Regions from separate parts of the Nocardiopsis sp. NPDC055879 genome, predicted to be linked through region 2. Evidence: riboswitches for the same ligand, from Rfam matches in the RefSeq annotation. Region 2 holds a riboswitch; each other region holds the start of a gene.
The links. A riboswitch is a leader RNA that binds a small molecule or an ion and turns the genes downstream of it on or off. The one in region 2 is predicted to bind cobalamin.
Positions count from the first base shown of each region.

Region 1: it holds a riboswitch for cobalamin, as region 2 does, so the genes downstream of both, ACWGKS_RS15685 (ribonucleoside-diphosphate reductase subunit alpha) here and metE (5-methyltetrahydropteroyltriglutamate--homocysteine S-methyltransferase) in region 2, are expected to answer to the same signal.
Region 3: it holds a riboswitch for cobalamin, as region 2 does, so the genes downstream of both, ACWGKS_RS21650 (CoA-acylating methylmalonate-semialdehyde dehydrogenase) here and metE (5-methyltetrahydropteroyltriglutamate--homocysteine S-methyltransferase) in region 2, are expected to answer to the same signal.

Region 1 is NZ_JBSHCT010000012.1:2,825-8,321, forward strand. Features, by position in the region: gene ACWGKS_RS15680 (ribonucleotide-diphosphate reductase subunit beta) at 1-705, opposite strand, end outside; gene ACWGKS_RS15685 (ribonucleoside-diphosphate reductase subunit alpha) at 800-3,388, opposite strand; cobalamin riboswitch at 3,545-3,751, opposite strand; gene ACWGKS_RS15690 (hypothetical protein) at 4,140-4,703, opposite strand; gene ACWGKS_RS15695 (NYN domain-containing protein) at 4,738-5,497, opposite strand, start outside.
Region 2 is NZ_JBSHCT010000001.1:409,802-415,298, forward strand. Features, by position in the region: gene ACWGKS_RS01705 (polysaccharide deacetylase family protein) at 1-1,123, opposite strand, end outside; gene ACWGKS_RS01710 (polysaccharide deacetylase family protein) at 1,339-2,931, opposite strand; cobalamin riboswitch at 3,113-3,335, shown strand; gene metE (5-methyltetrahydropteroyltriglutamate--homocysteine S-methyltransferase) at 3,477-5,497, shown strand, end outside.
Region 3 is NZ_JBSHCT010000018.1:128,247-133,743, forward strand. Features, by position in the region: gene ACWGKS_RS21635 (hypothetical protein) at 1-422, shown strand, start outside; gene ACWGKS_RS21640 (hypothetical protein) at 443-712, opposite strand; gene ACWGKS_RS21645 (hypothetical protein) at 849-2,204, opposite strand; adenosylcobalamin (AdoCbl) riboswitch at 2,623-2,773, shown strand; gene ACWGKS_RS21650 (CoA-acylating methylmalonate-semialdehyde dehydrogenase) at 2,771-4,270, shown strand; gene ACWGKS_RS21655 (acyl-CoA dehydrogenase family protein) at 4,267-5,409, shown strand; gene ACWGKS_RS21660 (enoyl-CoA hydratase/isomerase family protein) at 5,409-5,497, shown strand, end outside.

The DNA of each region.
Region 1 (5,497 bases), on a different contig from region 2:
CAGGATGTACTGGTACTGCTCGGCGATACCGACCATCTTGTTGCGGCGGCCCAGCGACAGGATCTGCGCGAAGCCGGTGTAGAACCACATGCCCTCGAAGATCACGTAGAACGCGACCAGGTCCCGCAGGAACGCCTGGTCGGCCTCGGGCGTGCCGGTGCGGAACTCCGGGTCCTCAAGGTTCTGGGTGTACTTGAGCGCCCAGGCGTCCTTGGCCGTGATGGACGGGACCTCGCGGTACATGTTGAAGAGCTCGCCCTCGTCCAGGCCCAGGCTCTCGCAGATGTACTGGAAGGTGTGGGTGTGCACGGCCTCCTCGAAGGCCTGGCGCAGCAGGTACTGGCGGCACTCCGGGTTGGTCAGTTGGCGGTACACGGCCAGGACGATGTTGTTGGCGACCAGGGACTCCGCGGTGGCGAAGAAACCGAGGTTGCGCTTGAGCATGAGGCGCTCGTCGTCGGTCAGCCCGTCCTTGGACTTCCACAGCGCGATGTCGGCCTGCATGGCGACCTCGGTGGGCATCCAGTGGTTGTTGCACCCCGACAGGTACTTCTCCCACGCCCACGTGTACTTGAGGGGCAGCAGCTGGTTCACGTCGGCGCGGGCGTTGATCATCGCCTTGTCGTCGACGTTCACGCGCTCGGCGTCACGCTGGATCTCACCGAGACCGGTGGAGGCGGCGTTGTTCTCGGAAACCGCGGTCATGCTCGTGTTCCGTTCTCCGGTCGTACCGGGTCGTCTACGGGAGTGGAGGGGCGAGGAGGGGCCGGCGGGGGTCGCCCGCCGGCCCCGGGCGTTCCTACTGGCAGGCCTCGCACTCGGGGTCATCGATGCTGCACGCCTGGTCCTCGATGATCTCGAACTCGTCCTCGGGCTCCGTGGGCTCGGTGACCGGGGCCGGGGCCGGGCGGGGGCTCGCTGCCGGACTCGGGGTCGCGGCCGGGCTCGGGCTCGGGCTCGGGGTCGCGACGGGGCTCGGCGCGGCGGCCGGCGTCGGGGTGGCCGACACGGCGTTCAGGCGGCCGTCGGTGCCCTTCAGCGTGCTCTTCTCCACGTGGGTGGCGCTCTGCGAACGCAGGTAGTACGTGGTCTTGAGCCCGGAGCGCCAAGCGCGACGGTACAGGGTGTCCAGCTTCTTACCACTGGGCGCGGCCATGTACAGGTTCAGCGACTGGGCCTGGTCGATCCACTTCTGACGGCGCGAACCCGCGTCCACCAGCCAGGTCGGGTCGACCTCGAACGCGGTGGCGTACAGCGCCTTGAGGTCGTCCGGGACCCGGTCGATCTCACCGAGGCTGCCGTCGTGCATCTTCAGCGCGGACACCATCTCGTCGTCCCACAGGCCCCGCTCCTTGAGGTCGCGGACCAGGTAGTCGTTGACGACGGTGAAGTCACCGGACATGTTCGACTTGACGAACAGGTTCCGGTAGACCGGCTCGATCGACTGGTTCACACCGGTGATGTTGGCGATGGTCGCGGTGGGCGCGATCGCCATGACGTTGGAGTTGCGCATCCCGGTGGTCTTGACGCGCTCGCGCAGTGAGTCCCAGTCCAGGGTCTCGCCGCGGTCCATCTCCAGGGCACCGTCGCGGGAGTCGGCCAGCAGCCTCAGGGAGTCGATCGGCAGGATGCCGCGGCTCCACAGCGAACCGTCGAAGCTCTCGTAGGAGCCGCGCTCGGCGGCCAGCTCCATGGAGGCCTCGATGGCGTAGTAGCTGATCAGCTCCATGCTCTCGTCGGCGAAGTTCACCGCGCCCTCGGAGGCGAAGGGCGTGCGGATCTTGAACAGGGCGTCCTGGAAGCCCATGAGACCCAGACCCACGGGGCGGTGACGCATGTTCGCGCGACGCGCCTCGGGGATCGTGTAGAAGTTCACGTCGATGACGTTGTCGAGCATGCGCACGGCGGTGCGGACGGTACGACGCAGACGCTCGACGTCGACGCCGTCCGGGCCCACGTGCTGGGGCAGGTTCACCGAACCGAGGTTGCAGACCGCGACCTCGTCCTTGTTCGTGTTCAGCGTGATCTCGGTGCACAGGTTGGAGGAGTGCACCACGCCGTTGTGCTGCTGCGGCGAACGCAGGTTGGACGGGTCCTTGAAGGTGATCCACGGGTGGCCGGTCTCGAACAGCATGGTGAGCATGCGGCGCCACAGGTCCACGGCGGGCATCTTCTTGGAGACCTTGATACGACCGGCCTCGGCCTCGGCCTCGTACTTCTCGTAGGCCTCGACGAAGTCCTTGCCGTACTTGTCGTGCAGGTCCGGGACCTCGTCCGGCGAGAACAGGGTCCAGGTGCCCTGCTCCTCCACACGCTGCATGAACAGGTCCGGAACCCAGTTCGCGGTGTTCATGTCGTGGGTGCGGCGGCGCTCGTCACCGGTGTTCTTGCGAAGGTCGAGGAATTCCTCGATGTCGATGTGCCAGGTCTCCAGGTAGGCGCAGACCGCGCCCTTGCGCTTGCCGCCCTGGTTGACCGCGACCGCGGTGTCGTTGGCGATCTTCAGGAACGGGACGACGCCCTGGCTCTTGCCGTTGGTGCCCTTGATGTGGGAACCCAGGCCGCGGACCGGGGTCCAGTCGTTGCCCAGACCGCCCGAGTACTTGGACAGCATGGCGTTGTTGCTGATGCCGTGGAAGATGTCCTGCAGGTCGTCGCCGACCGTGGTCAGGAAGCAGGACGACAGCTGCGCGCGCACCGTGCCCGCGTTGAACAGGGTGGGCGTGGAGGCCATGAAGTCGAACGAGCTCAGCAGCTCGTAGAACTCGATCGCGCGGGCCTCACGGTCGTCCTCGTTGAGGGCCAGACCCATCGCGACGCGCATGAAGAACGCCTGCGGCAGCTCGTAGCGGACCTCGTCGCTGTGCAGGAAGTAGCGGTCGTACAGGGTCTGGATGCCGAGGAAGGTGAACTGCTCGTCGCGCTCGGGGTGCAGGGCCTTGCCCAGACGCCCCAGGTCGAACCGGGCGAGGGCGGGGTCGAGCTGCCCGAGGTCGATGCCACGACCGACGTAGGCGGCCAGGTAGCCCGCGTAGCCCTCGGCCATGTCGGCCTGGGTGGCGGTCTCGGGAGCGCCGCCGATGAAGCTCAGGGCCTCGGTGCGGAGCTTGTCCAGCAGCAGGCGAGCGGCCACGTAGGAGTAGTTCGGGTCGACCTCGACGAAGCTGCGGGCGGCCATGACGACGCCGAGCTCGACCTCGGCGTCGGCGATGCCCGGGTAGAACCCGCGACGCGCCTCGGTCAGGACCTTCTCCGCCGAAACGCCGGAGAGCCGTGCACAGGCCTCGGCCACGACATGCTCGATCCGGTCGACGGCGGCGGGACGACCGCCCTCGTTGTTCGGTCCGGGCCGAACGGATGCGGGCACGGCCTCGACGTCAAGGGTCATACAGCGGCTCCAACCTCGGTAAAAGAGTCCCGGTGGGGGTGCGGGGGCACAAGTGACAAGCGTGCGGCTCACAACGATGGATCGCCGCACCGGATGCGTGCGATCCATCGTCGGGTCGCGGCGACTCTCCCTCGAAGCCCCGACGTTGTACACACCTGGGGGTGTGTGCCGATGGCAGGTTTTCGGACTCGTGGGCGCCCTACCGAGCCGTCGCTTCCCGGGACCTTTCGGGGGTTCCCGGTGCGCGTGACGACCTTCGTTCCCACTCACCGCTGCGGGGCAGTCCCGGACTCGCACCGGGTTCCCTCTCGCGTCACCGGCCCCTTGCGAGCCCGGTGAACCACCAGCGGGACAGATACTACATCTAGGGGATGGCGGCTTGGAACACCGCAAGATGATGGCGTGTCGCTGATTTCTCAGATTCTTCGACGATCGTCGAACACGCCTCCCGGGCGTGGTATGAAAGCGCCGGAACGGGGCTGCGCGACGGTATCGGGAGGGGTCCCCGAAGGGGGCGCGTCACAGCCTAGGACGTTCCCGGGACGAACGCACCCGGCACCTCGCCCGGGTGTCCGCCACGGCACCTCTGGGCAGGGTAGGAAACCTCACTCGCGGCCGGCCGATCCCGGTCTGTCGGTGCTCGACCCGCGCCGCCGCCCCACCCCGAAACCCGCCACCACGGGACACGCGCGGGACGACCGAACCGGAGGCCGCCCGCTCCGATCGCCTACGATCTCGTCGGATCGCGCGGTCACTCCTGGTCGAGAAGGAGGTCCAGATCATCCTCCGCCAGCCCGAGGTCGGCCCTGATCCGAAATCGGATCCGCAGGAGTTCGAGGAACAGATCCCGATCGCACGGACTTTGTGGGCGCCCGGCGTGTCGTCGGGCGCCCACGGTGGCCCACCGTTCGGCGCCCTCCAGGTCGTCGTGGGCGTACAACGCCTCGGTGACGTGGATGTGGGTGGGCAATCCGACCGGTTCACCGGTCTCCAGCCGCTTGAGGTGCCCCTCGGCCTGCTGCCGCTCGTCCAGTTGCAACAGGGCGCCGGCGCTGAGGGCGTGCGCGTCGACCACGGTGGGGCCACCATCGTCTATGGCCCGCTGATAGGCGGAACAGGCGCGTTCGAACTCCTGGGCGATCTCCCACTGTTCTCCGGCGCGTACGAACAGCTCCGCCCGCGTGACCTCGCTACCGGCGTCGACGCTGTTGGCCAGGTCCAGTAGTCGGGCGGCGGTCCGGCCGTGTTCACCGGATCGGACGGCGTGGAATTCCAACCGGTCGAGTTCTGCCGTCGTCACGTGGGTCAACCGCATCGCCCCATCCCAACTCGCTCTCCCCACCCACCGATCAGGGCCTGGCACGCTCCAAGGCCTGCCAGAACCCCTGGCGCAGTCCATCTCGGACCTCGTCGCGCAGCAGGTGGTCGATCGGGAGCGAGGATCCCTGGAGCAGACGAGCCTCCAGGTCCGAGGGCATCCGGGGCCTGCGGGCGAGGACGGCCTCCACCCAAAGGACCGGCGCCTCGCGTGCGATCGACTCCGCGAAGTCGTTCCCTTCCTTGTGCGCGATGTGCACCGCATCATCAACGGTATGCGCGCCGAGCCCCGTCTGTTGGGCATATCCAGGACTGTGAGTGGATTCCTGGTAACCGCCGGGGCCGAATCGGCCGTCGTACTCGGGACCAGTAGGTCGCCGTTCCCCGAAACGGGGCGCGGCGCCACCGCTGTGCGCGGTGTCAGTTGCCGTACTGGTCCCATAGGTAGGGTTTGTGTCCGCCCCACCTCCGAACCCCTGCTCCTCGCCGTGTCCGCCACCGAACCTGGGGTCGGGGGCGGGAGGGTTTCTATGGGGTGGAGCCTGTTGCGGGTCGGGCGCGAACGAGGCCTGTGGACCGGTGCCCGCCCCGAAGGCGGGCTGTGGTCCCGTATTGGAGAAGGCCTGTTGTGGGCCCGTTCCGGCGAAGCCCTGTGGACCGCCTCCGGCCGCCTGGGCGGGTCCGGGTCTGGCCGGCAGCCCGTACCCTCCGTCCGCTCCACGCGGCGCCGGATGGGCGCCCGTGTGGGGGCCGACGTACCCGGCCTGCCCGTTCTGACCGGCGCCCGGGTAG
Region 2 (5,497 bases):
ACAGCTCCACCGTGTGCCCGGTCTGCCTGCGGATCATCGCTCCCACCGCCGCGACCTGGGCGGGCAGTTCCTCGGCTTCCATCCGGTTCATCGGGTCGTGCACGTCGCCGTGGCTCGCGATCTCGTGGCCCTCGGCGTAGGCGCGACGCAGTACCCCCGGCCGGGTGAGGGTGGGGCCTCCGTTCAGGAAGAACGACGCGGTGACCTCTTCCTCGGCCAGGATGTCCAACAGGTGTGGTGTGGCCTCTACCGGACCGTCGTCGAAGGTCAGCGCCACGCAACGCGTTTCGCCGTCGTAGCAGTCCACGTCCGGGACATGGGGGACGAACACCCCGGGCGGCGGTGGGTCCTGCGCGTCGTCGTCCTCGGCGGTGGGCAGCGTCAGATCGGTCTCGTCCACAAGGGAGGCCTCCCTGGCCCGCTCGCCCAGGTCGGACAGGAGCGGCGCGGCGGTCTCGTGGTCGACCACCACGACCTTGCGGCCGAACTCGGCGGAGGGCACGTGTCCCTCCTCCACGGGTGACAGGTGCCCGTCGTCGAACTCCACCACCAGGTCGCCGTCGCCGTTGAAACCGATGGAGTCGTAGGTGCGCAGGACGGGGAACAGGGAGTCGGGGTCGACCTCCACGTCCTCGGAGAGGTCTTCGCGGACGATGTCGTTGAGCGCGTCCAGCTCCTCCTGCCCGGCGAGCAGCTCGGTGGAGTAGGCGGTGTGCCGGGTGGTCCCGTCGTACCAGTAGGTGGAATAGCCCTCGCGAAGGCCGTGCATGTCCTCCTCGGTGCGCAGGAGTCGCACCCCGAGCACTCCGTCGGCGGCGGCCACCAGCTCCCAGTCGATGTCCAGGCTCACCGGGTCGCGGGTTCCCGCGCGAAAGTCCTGGACCTCGTCGTCGGCTCGGGCCGCGAGGGTCTCGGTGAAGGGCTCGGCGTTCGCGAACTCGGGGAGGGAGACCGCGACCTCGGCCTCCGGGACGTGGTGGTGATCCTCGTACCCCTCCGCGCCGGTCGTCCGTTCCCGGACGCCGTCACCGATCTCCGCGGACAGGACTCCGATCGACTCGGGGTCGCCGCCGCCCGCCGGGTCCTGCGTACACGCGGCGAGGGGGAGGGCCAGGGCGACCATCAGGGATCCGGGCCAGAGCCGTCCCCCACCGCTCCCACGACGTCGGGCGGTGGTGTGTCCCGGTGCGTTCTCGCTCGACGACAAACCCGGCTCCCTCTCCCTGAAAGCGGATGCTCCCGCACCTGATGGGAGCAACATAGGGGAGAAGAACGCCGGGCCCGGGGCGCTGTCCACATGTGGACAGCGCCCCGGGCCCGGTAATCCCAGGATCCCCGTCAGCCGTCCTCGGCGGCCCCCTGGGCCCCCTCGGACTCCTCGTCCTCGGGCTCCTCCGGAACCCCGTCGACGTAGCTGCGACCCGGCTCCGGGGTGCCGAGCAACTGCGAGACCGTCACCATGGTGTAGCCCTGCTCGTCCAGCTCACGGACGATCTCGCGGGACGCGTCGATGGTGGTGTCGTGGATGTCGTGCATCAGGATGATCGCCCCGTCCGAGGCGCCGTCCACGGCCCGGTCGGCGACCACACCGGCCTTGCGGTCCTTCCAGTCGTTGGTGTCCACGCTCCACAGGATCTGGGCCATGCCCATCTCCTCGGTGACCTGGGCGACGGTGTCGTTGGTGGAACCGTAGGGCGGACGCATCAGGTCCATCGTGTATCCGGTCTCCCGGTACACCAGCGCCTGGACCGGGTCCAGGTCCGCGCGCACGCCTCCGGCGCCGAGCGTGGCCAGGTCGGGGTGGGCCAGGGTGTGGTTGGCCAGTTCGTGGCCCTCCGCGTAGGTGCGGCGCACCGTGAACGGGTCCTCCATCACCGGGTGGCCGGTGACGAAGAAGGTCGCCTTGGCGTCGTGCTCGGCGAGTGTGTCCAGCAGCTCCGAGGTCCGGCCGCCGGGGCCGTCGTCGTAGGTCAGCGCCACGCAGCGCGTCTCGGGGTCGGTGCAGTCGATCCCGTCGTCGACGGGGGAGATCTCACCGGGGGAGGCGACGCCGGTGCCATCCTTCTCCGCCTCGGGGGCCGCGGCCACGGTGAACTCCTCGACGCCCTTGGTCGCGGCGTCGCGCGCCCGCACCCCGAACTCCGACAGCAGTTCCTCGGCCTCGTCGCGTTCGATCACGACGCCGACGCGACCCTCGGAGGTGGGCGCGACCTGTCCATCGTCGAACTCCACGATCAGGTCGCCCTCGGGGCTGAACGCGAGGGAGTCGTAAAGGCCGCTGATCGGGTACAGGGACACCGCCGCCACGGTGTCCGGGACCTCTTCGAGTACGCGGTCGTTGAGCGCGGCCAGCTCGTCCTGTCCGGCGAGCAGGCCGCTGGAACCGTGCACCGAGCCGTCGTCGGTCTCGTACCAGTAGGTGCTGTGACCGACGCGGGTCTCCTCCGAGTCGGTCTCGGTGGTGGTGATCCGCACGCCCACGACCCCGTCACCGGCGGCGGTCAACCGCCACTCGCCCTCGAAGGAGGCCGCACCGGGGTTGGCGGCGTCGAAGGCGTGCACCTGGTCGGTCAGGGTGCGGTCCAGGAAGTCGGTGAGGGGGTCGGCGTTGGGGATGGCCGGGTAGGCGACGGCCACCTCACTGTCGCCCTCGTAGTCGACCGAGGCCTCCTCGGTGCCGGGGAGCGCGGCCGTGTCCACCACGGTCGTCCCCTCCTCGGAACCTTCCGCCGGAAGGTCGTCGTCGGTGTCCACCGCCACGTTCCGTGTGATGCTCTCGATGACTCCGTCCTCGGGCAGGCCCGGTGGTCGTGTCGCCGACAGCACCAGTCCCAAGAGGACGACCATCGCGATCGCTGCCGTGAGAACGGGGCGGTCGGGGGCCATGCTGGGACCGTCTTGCTGCTTCACCTGGGGGCTCTCCACGCTCATCGTCAGACGAACGTTCGCGAAAGGACGGGGGTCTTTCGCGTAACGCTGGTATCGGGTGTGATGCCGGGCACACGAAATGGGTTCGCTGGTGTGCTCCGGGCCAAGGGGTCACGCCGGGTGCAGGGGCGAAGGGGGTGCTCCCTATACTTGCAGGCGTGGAAGGTACACACTCCCACCATCGACTCCCGGAGCCCGCTCCGGTCGGTCGGAGTGTGTCGAAAGAGGGAACCCGGTGCGAATCCGGGACTGCCCCGCAGCGGTATGTGGGAACGAGCGTCGCCATAAGCACTGGTGATCCGACCGGAAAAGTCGGAAAACCGGGAAGCGGTGATCATTAGGACGACCGGCGCACGACGTCGGAAACGCCCACGAGTCCGAAGACCTGCCTCCACCCGGTGGTGCGCCTGTGCCGCCGGTGGTCCCGCGCCCCGAGGGAGGGCCGAGGTCGTCAGGCACGTGCGCCCCGGGTGAGCCCCTCGTCGTGCCGCGCTCCTCGCCCCGCTCTCGTGGCCGGTACCCGGCTTTCGACGAGGGAGAGAAGCTTCATGGTCAGCAACCCCGCGGCCTCCGGGCCGTCCGTGCGCTCCACGGTCCACGGTTACCCGCGCATCGGCCCCGCCCGCGAACTCAAGCGCGCCAGTGAGTCCTACTGGAAGGGCGACACCACGGCCGCCGAACTCGACGCCGTCGCCGCCGACCTGCGCAAGGGCGTCTACGCCCGACTGCGCGAGGCCGGAGTGGACGACATCCCGTCGAACACCTTCTCCTACTACGACCAGGTGTTGGACACAGCGGTCCTGTTCGACCTCGTGCCCGCCCGTTTCACCTCCCCGGCCCAGGCAGAGGAGCGGGACGAGCAGCTGCGCCGCTACTTCGCCCTCGCCCGCGGCGAGCAGGGCGCGCCGCCGCTGGAGATGACCAAGTGGTTCGACACCAACTACCACTACCTGGTCCCCGAACTCTCCCCGAGCACCCGCCCGCGCCTGGTCGGCGACAAGCCCCTCGCCGAGTTCCGTGAGGCCGCCGAGGCCGGTTTCCAGACCCGCCCGGTCCTGGTCGGTCCGCTGACCTTCCTGCTGCTGGCCAAGGCCGCCGAGGACGCTCCCGAGGGCTGGGAGCCCATCGAGCTCCTCGACCAGCTCCTGGACGCCTACGCCAAGCTCCTGAGCGACCTGTCGGCCGCGGGCGTCACCGAGGTCCAGCTCGACGAGCCGATCCTGGCCACCGACGAGGGTCGCGCCGCCGTCGGCCACCTGGAGCGCGCCTACCAGCGCCTGGGGTCGCTCACCGAGCGTCCCTCGCTCCTGGTGTCCACCTACTTCGGTTCCATCGGCGCCGCCGCCCTGCGCGTGCTCAAGGACTCTCCGGTCGAGGCCGTGGGCCTGGACCTGGTCACCGACTCCGAGGGTGCCTCCGACCTCACCGCCGTCTCGGGGCTGGGCTCCACCCGCCTGGTCGCGGGCGTGGTGGACGGCCGCAACGTCTGGCGCACCGACCTGCCGGCCGCCGTCGCCGAACTGGGCACCCTCCTGGCCCTGACCGACGAGCTCACGGTGAGCACTTCCTGCTCGCTGCTGCACGTGCCCATCGACCTGGACGCCGAGACCTCACTGGCGCCCGAGCTGCGCTCCACCCTGGCCTTCGCCGAGCAGAAGACCAGGGAGGTCGCGCTGCTCGGTCGGGTGCTCTCCGAGGGAGCCGACGCCGACTACCAGGGCGCGTCCGAGCCGCGGGACGCGTCCTTCACCGACGCCCGGGTGCGCGCCCGCCTGGACGCCCTCGGCCCGGACGCCTACGAGCGTCCCCAGGATCGGGACGTGGCCGCCCTGCGACCGCTGACCACGACCACCATCGGCTCCTTCCCGCAGACCGCCGAGCTGCGTCGCGCCCGCGCCGCGCACCGGCGGGGCGAACTGCCCACCGAGGACTACAAGGCGCTCCTGCGCGCGGAGATCGACCGGGTCATCGCGCTCCAGGAGGAGATCGGTCTGGACGTGCTGGTGCACGGCGAACCCGAGCGCAACGACATGGTCCAGTACTTCGCCGAACAGCTGGAGGGCTACGCCACCACCGAGAACGGGTGGGTGCAGTCCTACGGTTCGCGGTGCGTGCGCCCGCCGATCCTGTTCGGGGACGTCTCGCGTCCCGAGCCGATGACGGTGGAGTGGATCACCTACGCCCAGTCGCGCACCGACAAGCCGGTCAAGGGCATGCTGACCGGTCCGGTCACCATGCTCGCCTGGTCGTTCGTGCGTATCGACCAGCCGCTGGGTGAGACCGCCCGCCAGGTGGGTCTGGCGCTGCGCGACGAGGTCGCCGACCTGGAGCGGGCCGGCATCCGGCACATCCAGGTCGACGAGGCGGCTCTGCGCGAGTTGCTTCCGCTGCGCGAGGAACAGCGGGCGGCGTACCTGAAGTGGGCGGTCGACTCGTTCCGACTGGCCACCTCCGGGGTCGCGTCGAGCACGACCATCCACACGCACATGTGCTACTCGGAGTTCAACCAGATCGTCGACGGGATCGAGGCGTTGGACGCCGACGTCACCAGCGTCGAGGCGGCCCGGTC
Region 3 (5,497 bases), on a different contig from region 2:
CGCTGCTCGACCACACCCGCCCTAAGGCGCTCGGGCTGCACCACATGCACATGGGCGACGTGGCGCTTCTGGCCGAGGAGCCTCGACGGGCCCTGGAGTGCTACCGGACTTCGCTGTCGTTCTTCCGCGAGCACGCCGCCACCCGGAGACGGGACCAGGCCAACGAGGGCAAGCTCCTCGTCAACCAGGCCCGCATCATCGCAGAGGAGCACCCCGACCAGGCGATCGGATTGTTGGAGGAGGCCCTGGACCGTTTCGTGTCCGCCAACCGCGCCTACCAGGTCGGCAAGGTCCTGGAGCGCCTCGGCGACCTCGGTCGGGGATCGGGGGAGCGGTGGGAACGGGCGGTGGAGGTCTTCGAGCTGGTCGGTGCCGCCGCTGCCGCCGGCCGTGTTCGGGACAAGATCGACGGCCGGGCCTGAACGGACCCGGCCGCGCCAGGTCAGTCGAAGAGTTCGTCGGCGTCGGTGATGCGGGACTTGAAGGCCTTGTCCAGCCAGTCATCGAGCCGGCCGATGTCGTCGCACTCCTCGATGCGTCGCCGTGAGTCGAGACTGATGGTCGCCGAGGTGGCTTCCAGGAAACGGATCAGCGTTTCCTGCTTGCCTTCCGCACGGGCTTCTTCGCGGCCTTCTTGACGACCCTCTTCACGGCCTTGGCCGACGTACTTGCGGGCGAAGTCGCTCTGCCACTCGTAGGTACCGGTCGCCATCAGGTCCTCCCACATTTTCCGTGCCGCAGCGTTCAGCTTCGACTCTGGAGCAGGCGTACCTGGAGCTCGTGTTCGAATCCGGGCATGACAGGAAACTACAGAAAGTGACCGGCCCGTGTCCGGTAAAACGGAGAACTCAGCCCTTGGCCGTCTCGAAGGGGATCGTGAGGGTTCGTTCCTCGGAAACTCGCAGGTGGAGCGGGGCGAGGGCGGCGAGCATCTTCGGAGCGGGTGCGTGGCCGGAGGTGACCAGACGTTCGGCGAGCACACCGGTGACCAGGCCGGGGTCGTCGACGGGGCCGGTGAAGCGAACCCGCAGGAGCGACCCGTCGCGAGTGCGCAGCCGGACCTCCTCGGCCGAGTACACGGCGGTGAGCAGGGCGCCGGGGCGGTGCGCGAACACCGTCTCGGACCACAGGCGTTCGTCGGCGGGCAACGCCTCTTCGGCGATGGTGAGGACGTCGGCCGCCGCGGCGAGTCGGTGGTCCATCTCGGCGTCGGAGCAGACGAGGACACCACCGGATTTCGGCGCCGGGCTGCGATACACGGCGAGACCGTCGTCGGTGGGCCGTACCCGGACCCAGAGGGAGGTCGGCTCCGGGCTCTGGACCTCGGGCTTCGGTGGTGCCATGAGGCGGGGCCGGCCGGGCGGGGGAGTGGCGCCCATGAGGCGGTAGGCCTCGGCGCGGATGAGGTCGAGGGCCCGACCCGGGGCGGAACTCACCCAGGTGAGGGCGGTCTCGTGGGTGAGTTCGCGTAGTTTCTCGGCCTGCTCGAACTGGGGCACGAGGGTGGCGTGGGGATCGAGCGGGTGGGCGACCTCGTAGAGCCGTCCCAGGGCGGAGTCCGGGTCGACGGAGTCCCGGCCGTCGGAGCTGAGGAGGACGGGCCGGCCGAGGGCGGCGGCGTAGACGCTCACGGATCCGTGGTCGGAGAGCACGAGGTCGGCGGCGATGACGGCGGCCCGCCAGCCCTCGTGGGGTGGGATCAGGAGGAGGCCGGAACGGAGGGCCTCGTCCTGCCAGATTCTGATCTGGCGCGGCCCGTGGGAGGACCAGACGTTCGGGTGCAGGACGAGCGCGACCCGGTAGTGGTCGTAGGGAAGCCGGGCGAGCAATTCGGTGATGACGCCCGGGTGGCTTCCGTAGAGGGATTCGTCGTTCCAAGTGGAATTGACGGTGATGAGTTTCTGGCCGTGGCGTAGGCCGAGGGCCTTTCGGTAGGTGAGTCGGTGGGGCACTCCGGCGAGCAGCCGGTCGTAGCAGGGATCACCGGAGAGGAAGGCGAGCGGGAGCGCGTCGGGGCAGCCTTGGGCGAGGCGGTCGAACTGTTCGCCGTGCGAGAGGGCGATGGAGCTGGGGACCAGCCGTCCCTGGTGTTTGAGGGTGTCGTCGGAGAGCCCGAAGACCTCCTGACTTCTGACTCCTGACTCCTGACTCCTGACTCCTGACTCCTGACTCCTGCGACCATTTTTTATTATAACCGTTGCCATGGGGAATGCGCAGGATTTTTGTTTTTAATTCATGAAGGTCGTCCCCGAGGCTCGCGGTGATCGCGAGATCGAATTCCGTTTCCTTCGCCTTTTCCCAGGAGATGTGCCGGATCTGCGTTTCTCGGAGGTATTCGTCGAGACCGTTGGCGAAGACACCGCCGGTGGTCCGGGTGCAGTAGAGCTGCACGCGCGGGTCGTACAGGGCCGGAAGCACGTCGGCGATGCGGGTGGCGGCGGTGAGGCTGTGGATCACCAGGAGAACGTGCAGGTCGGCGCGGGCGGTGCGCCACGCGGGGGTGAGGGCGAGGGGTCTGCCGGCGGGGGTGTCGTCCTTGGCGGTCACAAGTCGCAGAGCCTACCGGGCGCGAGTGGGGTGACACCAAGTACCGGGTCGAGGGGTCTGGATTTATTAGGACGTCCAACTATATGGTGGCCCCACCGCGGAGCGGGGAAGCCGGTGCGAGTCCGGCGCGGTCCCGCCACTGTGACCGGGGGAACTCCTCGGAAGTCAGGTCACCGCCCGCGGCCAAGGAACCGTGTGATCCACGAGGATGGAGCGAACACGTATGGTCAGCGAGCTGACGCATTTCGTGCAGGGCGAGAAGGTCCACGGCCGGTCGGGCGTCTTCGGCGACGTCTACGATCCCAACACCGGAAGGGTCCAGGCGCGGGTGCCGCTCGCGGACCGGACCGAGACCGAGCAGATCATCACCGACGCCGAGCGGGCACAGGTCGAATGGGGTTCCTGGAGCCCGCAGCGCAGGGCCCGGGTCCTGCTCCGCTTCCTGCAACTGGTCGAGGACGAGCGGGCGAACATCGCCAAGGCCCTGTCCGCCGAACACGGCAAGACCATCGCCGACGCCCACGGTGACCTGCAACGGGGCCTGGAAGTGGTGGAGTTCGCCGCCGGCATTCCGCACCTGTCCAAGGGCGAGTTCACCGACAACGCCGGCACCGGCATCGACGTGCACTCCCTGCGCCAACCCCTGGGCGTGGTCGCGGGCATCACCCCGTTCAACTTCCCCGCCATGATCCCGCTGTGGAAGGCCGCGCCCGCGCTGGCCTGCGGTAACGCCTTCGTGCTCAAACCGTCCGAGCGCGACCCCTCCGTGCCGTTGATGTTGGCGGAACTGTTCGTCGAGGCCGGGCTGCCCCCGGGTGTGTTCAACGTGGTCAACGGTGGCAAGGAGGCCGTGGACACCCTGCTCACCGACCCGCGGATCGCCGCCGTCGGGTTCGTGGGCTCCACCCCCATCGCGCAATACGTGTACTCCACGGCCACCGCCCACGGTAAGCGCGCCCAGTGCTTCGGCGGCGCCAAGAACCACATGATCGTCATGCCCGACGCCGACCTGGACCAGGTCACGGATGCCCTGATCGGAGCCGGATACGGGTCGGCCGGTGAACGCTGCATGGCGATCTCCGTCGCGGTCCCGGTGGGTGAGGAGACCGCCGACGCGCTGGTCGCCAAGCTCAAGGACCGCATCGCGGGGCTCCGGGTGGGTGCCTCCGACGACCCCGACGCGGACTTCGGCCCGTTGGTCTCGCGGGAAGCCCTCCAACGGGTCGACGAATACGTCGCGTTGGGCGTGGAGGAGGGTGCCGACCTGGTCGTGGACGGTCGCGGCCACACCGTGCCCGGCCACGAGGAGGGCTTCTTCGCCGGTCCGTCGCTGTTCGACCGGGTCACCCCCGACATGCGGATCCACCAGGAGGAGATCTTCGGACCCGTGCTGTCGGTGGTGCGCGCCGCCGACTACGAGGAGGCCCTGCGTCTGCCCAGCGAACACGAGTACGGCAACGGAGTCGCCATCTTCACCCGTGACGGGGACACCGCTCGTGACTTCTCGCACCGGGTGAACACCGGAATGGTCGGCGTGAACGTGCCCATCCCGGTGCCGATCGCCTACCACACCTTCGGTGGCTGGAAGCGGTCCGGCTTCGGCGACCTCAACCAGCACGGACCGGACTCGATCCGTTTCTACACCCGGACCAAGACGGTCACCTCGCGTTGGCCCTCCGGGGTCAAGGAGGGCGCGGAGTTCACGATTCCGGTCGTGCGATGAACGCCGCCCTCACCGACGAACAGCGCGCCCTCACCGAGACCGCCCGCGCGTTCGCCGACGAACACCTCGCACCGCACGCCGTCGAGTGGGACCAGGCCAGGCACTTTCCCGTCGACGTGCTCCGCAAGGCCGCCGAACTCGGTATGGGCGGTCTCTACGTCTCCGAGGAGTTCGGGGGCACCGGCTTGACCAGGATGGACGGTGTCCTCGCCTTCGAGGCGCTGGCCACCGGCTGTCCGTCCGTGGCCGGGTACCTGTCGATCCACAACATGGTCGCCTGGATGATCGACCGCTACGGCGACGACGCCCAGCGCGTCCGGTGGCTGCCGAACCTGTGCACCATGCAGGCCCTGGGCAGCTACTGCCTGACCGAACCCGAAGCCGGTTCCGACGCCGCGTCCCTCACCACCCGGGCGGTCCGCGACGGCGACCACTACGTTCTGTCCGGCACCAAACAGTTCATCTCCGGGGCGGGCGCCTCCGAGGTGTACGTGGTCATGGCCCGCACCGGCGGCGACGGGGCCACCGGCGTCTCCGCGTTCATCGTGCACCGCGACGACCCCGGGCTGTCCTTCGGGGCCGACGAGGCGAAGATGGGCTGGAACGCCCAACCCACCCGACAGGTCCTCTTGGACGGGGTTCGCCTGCCCGCCGACCGGAGGTTGGGCGCGGAGGGCGACGGGTTCCGTATCGCCATGAACGGCCTCAACGGCGGCCGTCTCGGCATCGCCGCCTGCTCACTGGGCGGCGCCCGGCGAGCCCTGGAGGACACCGTGTCCTATCTGGGTGACCGTGAGGCCTTCGGGGTCCCCCTCATCAACGCCCAGGCGCTGCGTTTCCGGTTGGCGGAGATGGCCACCGAACTGGAGGCCGCGCGCTCCCTACTGTGGCGGGCCGCCGCGGCCCTGGACGCCGGTGACGCCGACGCCGCGCACCTGTGCGCCATGGCCAAGCGGTTCGCCACGGAGGCCGGCTACACCGTCGCCGACCACGCCCTCCAATTGCACGGGGGGTACGGCTACCTCGCCGAATACGGAATTGAGAAGATCGTGCGCGACCTGAGGGTGCACCGAATCCTGGAAGGAACCAACGAGATCATGAGCCTGATCATCGCTCGCGGACTGACCGGGGCCGCCTGATGTCCAACGCCATTGAAGACACGGTGCTCCTGCGCGTCGACAAGGGGCTGGCCCACGCCACCCTCAACCGGCCACGCGCCATCAACGC